2 linked regions of the Actomonas aquatica genome follow. The protein of the gene in region 1 interacts with the protein of each later gene in a pairwise test. Links are inferred from orthologs where the notes say so. Each region holds a gene or a part of one and is shown on either strand. Other genes may lie near its edges.

What was found.
Region 2: the proteins of secA (region 1) and K1X11_RS14075 interact in binary tests that used the Escherichia coli proteins (3 or more experiments, as listed by UniProt). The link is inferred for Actomonas aquatica from one-to-one orthologs.

The regions. Positions count from the first base shown.
Region 1 is NZ_CP139781.1:2,403,187-2,407,108, reverse strand. What follows is about bases 64-3,670. They hold secA (preprotein translocase subunit SecA), read left to right. Parts: upstream 64-443; coding sequence 444-3,470; downstream 3,471-3,670. Other genes in these bases: K1X11_RS09400 (hypothetical protein), read right to left, coding at 3,534-3,670; K1X11_RS09410 (UDP-glucuronic acid decarboxylase family protein), read left to right, coding at 64-264. Outside these bases: more of K1X11_RS09410, read left to right, coding at 1-63; more of K1X11_RS09400, read right to left, coding at 3,671-3,922. UniProt on the Escherichia coli protein: Required for protein export, interacts with the SecYEG preprotein conducting channel.
Region 2 is NZ_CP139781.1:3,615,941-3,619,117, reverse strand. What follows is about bases 142-3,003. They hold K1X11_RS14075 (alkaline phosphatase), read left to right. Parts: upstream 142-969; coding sequence 970-2,037; downstream 2,038-3,003. Other genes in these bases: K1X11_RS14070 (hypothetical protein), read left to right, coding at 2,179-3,003; K1X11_RS14080 (TonB-dependent receptor), read left to right, coding at 142-887. Also shown: more of K1X11_RS14080, read left to right, coding at 1-141; more of K1X11_RS14070, read left to right, coding at 3,004-3,177.

The sequences.
Region 1 (3,922 bases):
CTGCGACTCATGGCGCAGGACGCTACGGTCGGCCCGGTCAACATCGGCAACCCCGGCGAGTTCACCATGCTCGAGCTGGCGGAGCTCACCCTCAAGTTGGTGGGCGGCCCCTCCAAGATCATCCACCAGCCGCTCCCGGCCGATGACCCGAAGCAGCGCCAGCCCGACATTACCTTGGCCAAAAAACACCTCGATTGGGCGCCGACCGTGCCGCTCGAGGAAGGCCTTAAACGCACCATCGATTACTTCCGCACGCAGGTCTGAGACCGAGGCGGGGCGCGCTATAACCTGCGCCACCGCGAGCCCAAGTGTGTCATCGTGTCGCCCGGTGCTGTCTCACTCGAGGGCGCGCCCGTCGTCTTTTTGACGGAAGTTACCTCTGAGGAACATCGGGATTTGTCATTTGCCAAGGCGGTGGCCCGGCCTACGCTGGCCGGTTCCTCATGTTCGACTTTCTGTTCAAACGTTTCGCCGGTCGTCACTATCGCAAGTTCCTCGAGTCCGTTAAGCCCCTCGTCGCCAAGATCAACGAGATCGAGGAGTCGTATCAGGCGCTCAGCGAAGAGCAGCTCAAGGCGAAGACCCCCGAATTTCGCGAGCGCCTCAAAAACGGCGAAACCCTCGACGACATCCTGCCCGAGGCCTACGCCACGGTGAAGAACGCCGCCCGCCGTCTCGTCGGCACCACCGCCGTCGTCAATGGCCACGAACAGCGTTGGGACATGGTCCACTTCGATGTGCAGCTCATCGGTGGCATCGCCCTGCACAAAGGCAAGATCGCCGAAATGGCGACCGGTGAAGGTAAAACTCTCGTCGCCACCCTGCCGCTCTACCTCAACGCCCTCGTCGGTCGCAATTCGCAGCTGGTCACCGTCAATGACTACCTCGCCCGCCGCGACTCCGAGTGGATGGGCCATCTCTACAAATACCTCGGGCTCACCGTGGGTTGCATCCAGCAACAAATGGCCCCGGCCGTGCGCCGCGAGATGTATGGTTGCGACATCACCTACGGCACCGCCTCCGAATTTGGCTTCGACTACCTCCGCGACAACGGCATGGCCACGCGTAAGGAGGACCAGGTGCAGCGCGACCACTGGTTCTGTATCGTGGACGAAATCGACTCCATCCTCGTCGACGAAGCCCGCACCCCGCTCATCATTTCCGGTCCGGCGCCGATTGAGCGCGAGCAGCCCTTTACCCGCCTCAAGCCGACGGTCGAGCGCCTGGTCAACATGCAGGCCAAGCTCTGCAACCGTCTCGTCTCCGAAGCCAAGCCGGTCATCGAGGACGACAGCGCCGATGCCGACGCCCGCCACGAGGCCATGCGCAAGCTCCTCCAGGTGAAGCTCGGCAGCCCGCGCAACAAACAACTCCTGCGCGTCCTCGAGATTCCGGCCGCCCGCAAGGCCCTCGACAAGATCGAGACCGAGATGAACTCCGATCTGCAGAAGACCGAGATGTTCGCCCTCAAAGAAGAGCTCTTCTTCTCCATCGACGAGCGCCAACACCAGGCCGACCTCACCGAAATCGGTCGTCGCACCCTGCGCCCCGATAACCCCGACGCCTTCGTCCTGCCCGACCTTGCCACCGAGCACTCCGCCATCGACGCCGACACCTCCCTCACGCCGGAGCAACGCGAGGAGCGCAAGAACAAGTCCCACGAGGCCTACGCCGAGGTTTCCGAAGAGATCCACGCCATTTCCCAGCTCCTGCGCGCCTTCTGCCTCTACGAGCGCGACGTCGAATACGTCGTCCAAGATGGCAAGGTGAACATCGTCGACGAGAACACCGGCCGCGTCATGCCGGGCCGTCGCTGGTCCGACGGTCTCCACCAAGCCGTCGAAGCCAAGGAAGGCGTCAACATCGAGCGCGAGACCCGCACCTACGCCACCGTTACCATCCAGAACTACTTCCGCATGTATGAGAAGCTGGCCGGTATGACCGGCACGGCGGAGACGGAAGCCACCGAGTTCAGCGAAATCTACCGCTTGGGCGTGCAGGTCATCCCGACCAACAAGCCCAACATCCGCATCGATAAGAACGACTCCATCTTCAAGACCCGCCGCGACAAGTTTAACGCGGTGGTGGCGGAGATCACCGAAGCCAACAAGCGCGGCCAACCGGTCCTCGTCGGCACCGTCTCGGTCGAGTCGTCCGAAGTGCTTTCCCGCATGCTCCGCCGCGCCGGCATCGTGCACACCGTGCTCAACGCCAAGTTCCACGAGCAGGAGGCCGACATCGTCACCCGCGCCGGTCATCGCGGCGCCGTCACCATTGCCACCAACATGGCCGGTCGCGGCACCGATATTAAGCTCGGCGAAGGGGTGCGCGAACTCGGCGGCCTCTATGTGATCGGCACCGAGCGCCACGAATCGCGTCGTATCGACCGCCAGTTGCGCGGTCGTTGTTCGCGTCAGGGCGACCCCGGCACGACCAAGTTCTTCCTCTCGCTGGAAGACAACCTCATGCGCCTCTTCCTCCAGGGCAATCTGGCCTCGCGCCTCATGGAAGGCTCCATGCGCGAAGGCGAAGAGCTCGAGCACTCCCTGCTCAACCGCTCCATCGAGAGCGCGCAGAAGAAGGTCGAGCAACAGAACTTCTCCATCCGCAAACGCCTCCTCCAATACGACGACGTGCTCAACCAGCAGCGCGAAGTCATCTACGGCATCCGCAATGCCGCCATCCACGCCGAGCGCCCCAAGGACATCATCTTCGAGCAGGTGCAGGAAGAGGTCGAAGAACGCCTCGAGACCGCCGGTTGGGGCGAGAAGGGCGGCCCGACCGAGGAGTCGCTCGAACAGCTCATCGGCTGGCTCAATACCCATTTCCCGATCGGCCTGCACGTGCAGGACCTCAAGGGCCGCAACTTCGAGGACTCGACGCGCATTGTCCTCGAGAAGGTCAAAAAGTCCTACGAGGTGAAGGAATCCGTCGAGATCCCCGAAGCCCTCGGCGCCCTCGAGCGCTACGTGATCATCAACGCCATCGACCGCCACTGGCAGGAGCACCTCACCGAAATGGAAGAGCTGCGCCGCGCCATCGGCCTGCGCTCCTACGGCCAGAAGGATCCGCTCGTTGAATACAAGGGCGAGGCCTTCAAATACTTCGAGGAACTCATGGGCAACGTGCGGCTCAAGATTTGCACCGGCCTCTTCCGCAGCGCCTCCAACATCCAAGCCTTCGAAAACATGTTGCAGCTCCTCAGTCGTGGCGCGAAGACCGAGGGCCCGGAGAACGCGCCGCAAGCGCCCACCGCTGCTGCCGCACCGCCTCCGCCGCAGATCCGTTCCCATGTCACCGGTGGTGGCGTGGGCGGTATGCCCGGCGCCGCTCCCGCGCGCAAGCCGGCCAGCGACATCAAGCTGCCCATGCCCAAGCCCCAGCCGGCGCAGGCCATGCCCAAGGTCGGTCGCAATGACCCGTGCCCCTGTGGCAGCGGCAAGAAGTTCAAGCAGTGCCACGGTCGCTGAGCGACCCCACCACATTGCTCGTTTTCGCAGACCGGACTCCAGCGCGGGTCCGGTCTTTTGCTTTTAGTTTTCTTCGCTGGCGGCAGCCGGCGGACCGTTCCGGCCCCAACGCACACTGGTTACAAGGCCGTCGCGGAAAATCACCTGCAGGCCTTGCTGTTTGCTGGTTTCGTAAACCCCCTCGCGCACGGGGATGCGATATTGCAGCCGTTGTCCGGTGCGCACGTCGAATTCCGTGATCTCCTCGTAGTCCACCGTTTCTTCGCTGATCTGGCGTTGGACGATTTTGGGGTAGTTCCAAATCGTGAGCACGCCGCCATCTCGCACGGTGATCGTCTCGATGTCGCCCGGTTGGCCCAGGGCGACATACACCATGTCGTAATCGTCTCCGGGTTTGATTTCGCCGCGAGTGACCCGCTCCCGCGTGACCGGGCTCCAACCGCGGGCGGTGG
Region 2 (3,177 bases), 1.2 Mb from region 1 along the record:
AGGAGGAAAACTACCTGCTCGCGCCGCTCAGCTCGCGTTCGACCTACACCGAAGTCCTGCCGCGCCTGCAGGTGAATTACCGGGCGTCCGATCGTCTGGTGTATCGCGCAGCGGCCTTCACCTCGCTGGCGCGGCCGGAGTTTCAGTTCATCTCCGGCGCGACCGAGGCGGAGCGCGACGGCGGGGAATATGAAGTCTCGCTGGGCAACCCCGACCTCGAAGCCGCCTATGCCTGGAACTTCGATCTGGGCGTCGAGTATTACCTCGATGGCATCGGGCTTGTGAGCGTGAACGGCTTCTTCAAGTCGATCGACGGCTTCATCTTCAACGACGCCGCGCCGGAGAACGAATACGACGGTCAATTCCTCGGTTCGCCCGCCACCTTCGAGCAACCGGTCAATGGCAACACCGCCAAGATCCACGGTATCGAGTTCAACTACGTGACGCGCTTCACGTCGCTGCCGGGCGTGATGTCGGGCCTCGGTTTCTACGGCAACCTTACCCTGCAGGACAGCGAAGCCGACACCGGTCTCGACGACGCCAACCTCACCGATGTGCCGTTCTTCAACGCCCCCGACTACGTGGGCACGGTCGCGCTCACCTACGACCGTTCCGGCTGGGACTGCTCGCTGTCCTACTCCTTCCGCGACGGTTACCTCGACGAGCTCATGGATGGCATCAACATCTACGCGCAGCCCTACGAGAGCCTCGATCTGCAGCTCGCCTACACCTGGAACCAGGTGACCTTCTCCGTCAAAGTGCAGGACCTGCTCGACAGCGGCGATTCGCCGATCCGCACCCTCACGCGCGGCGACTCGCGCCGCTTCCTTAATGAGAACTCCTGGAATGGCCGCACCGTGCGCTTCGGCACGTCCTGGTCGTTCTGAGCTTCGCCCTTCGGCCGGCGTCGTCCTGGGCGGCGCCGGCCACTGTATTCAAAAATAAACGACAACTGACCCTCGTCCGCCCATGCGCCCGTCGCTCTCCCTGTGCTTTGCCTTCCTGCTGTGCTGTTCCGTTGCCACGGCGGCCTCTCCCCGCAACCTCATCCTCGTGATAGGCGATGGCATGGGGTGGGACCATCTCGTCGCGGGTCGCCTGCGGCAGGGAGACGTGGAGACACCGCTGGTCATGGAGCGACTGCCGGTGGGCGGACACCTGAGCACGGCGGCAGCGGGGTCGCATCGCATCACCGATTCGGCGGCGTCGGCCACCGCCATGTCCACCGGCTTCAAAACGAGCAACGGTCGTGTCGGCACGCTGTCGGATGGCCGGGCGGTGCCGACCTTGTTTGAGACGCTGCGGGCCCGCGGCTGGAGTCTGGGCATCGTGACCGATGGTGATCTGAACGGTGCGACTGCCGGTGCGTTCACCGCGCATGTCGACAGTCGTGATGCAAAGGCGGCCATCGCCGCACAGATGCTCGCCCTCGCGCCCGACGTGATGGTCGGCACCACGGCCGAGTTTCCGTTGGACGGAGCCACCGCGGCCGGCGTGGAAGTGCGGCAGGACCGGCCCCTGGCGGCGCTCGATCTGCCGGGGGGGGCGGCGTCGGTATTAATTGGATACACCGCCATGATCGACGAAGCGGCGTCGCTGGAGCAACGCATGAATGTGGCAGGACTCGCGGCGCCGACCCTGGCGGAGGCGACGGATTTTGCCCTCGGACGACTGGCGGCGCGGAAACGTCCGTTCATGCTGTTGCTGGAGAACGATTGGATCGACAGCTGGAGCCACGAAAACGACTTCGAGTTGCTGGCCGACAGCGTGAGCGCGTTGGACGCGGCCGTCGCGGTGGCCCTAGCTTTTGCGCAGGCGGATGGAGAGACCCTTGTGGTGGTGACGGCCGACCATGAATGTGGCGGCCTCACGCTGCCGGAAGATGCGCATGGCGCGATCGTGGCGCATTTCTCCACCGAAAAACACACGGCTGCGACCGTGCCGCTCTTTGCCTTCGGTCCGGGAGCGGAACGTTTTGCGGGCGCCCACGACAATACCGCGATCCGTCGCCTGTTGCTCGAGCTGGTGCAGGACTGAGTCCGACGGGCGACGGTCGAGAGAAGGGGCCCGAGTGGCGACTGGAACTGAAAGCAGGTCGCTGGTCGGGACGGGGAAGGTTAATTTTGGCGTGGGCTGGGTATTGCCAGCGGGTGGCGGGCTTGGCTGAGTGGGCGGCGTATGTCGTTTACCTCTGTTGTTGTCAGGGGCGCCGCACTGGCCGCGTGCTGCCTCATCCCTCTCAACGCTCCTGCGCAGACTCCGCAGTCCGAAACCACCGACGCCGCCTCGGCGGCTGAAGCGTCCGCGACCACGGTGACCGGTCGCCAGCGCTCGCCGCATTTTGATGCGGTCAACCCACACCTCGACTTGGGCGGGGAGTTTTATCTCTACGCCGATTTTGAAGGCGATGTGGCGGATGCCGCTGACATGCTCACGCAGCTGTATGGCTCCATGCCGATCGAGGGCACGCCGCCGCAGGCGATGATGTTGCGGCAGGACTACGCGATGCTGGCCGAGTTGATGGGGCTGAGTGACGCTAAGGCGCTGGGCATGAGTTCCGTGGTGACGGGCGAGGAGCGTTTTGAGAATCGCGCCTACCTGCATTTCGGCGGGCCGCGCGTCGGGCTGGCGGCGATGTGGGGCAGTGAGCCGGAGGTGCTTTCGGCCACCAAGATCGCGCCCGACGACGTCGTTTTGTTTTCCACCGGCACCTTTGATGGTCGGGAGCTTTATCGCACCATTAAGAACATCGTGGAGCGGGTCGCCGGACCGGATGCGGTGACGGCGATGGAGACGGCACTGAGCCAAAAGGCGCCGCCGCTGCAGGTCTCGGCGTTGGAGCTGATCGAGCATCTCCATGGGGAGATGACCTTTTTTGGCTCGATGGATCAGACGCGCATGTTGCAGCTCGATCCGCAGGTGGCGATTCCGCGGCCGGAGTTGGTGCTGCGTTATGAAAACATGGGGCGTCTGCTTAACGCCGAGTTGGTCGATTGGGCGGCGCTGCCGATGGTGAGCTTCACCGAAAACAACGGCATGACGATGGTGGAGTGGAAGGCCGCGCTGCCGCCGCCGTGGTCGGACTTCGCGCCGGTGTTGGCGAGTGACGGCAAGCACCTCTACCTCACCAGCGACAAGGCTTACCTGCAGCGTTGCCTGAGCCTGACGTCCGGTCGG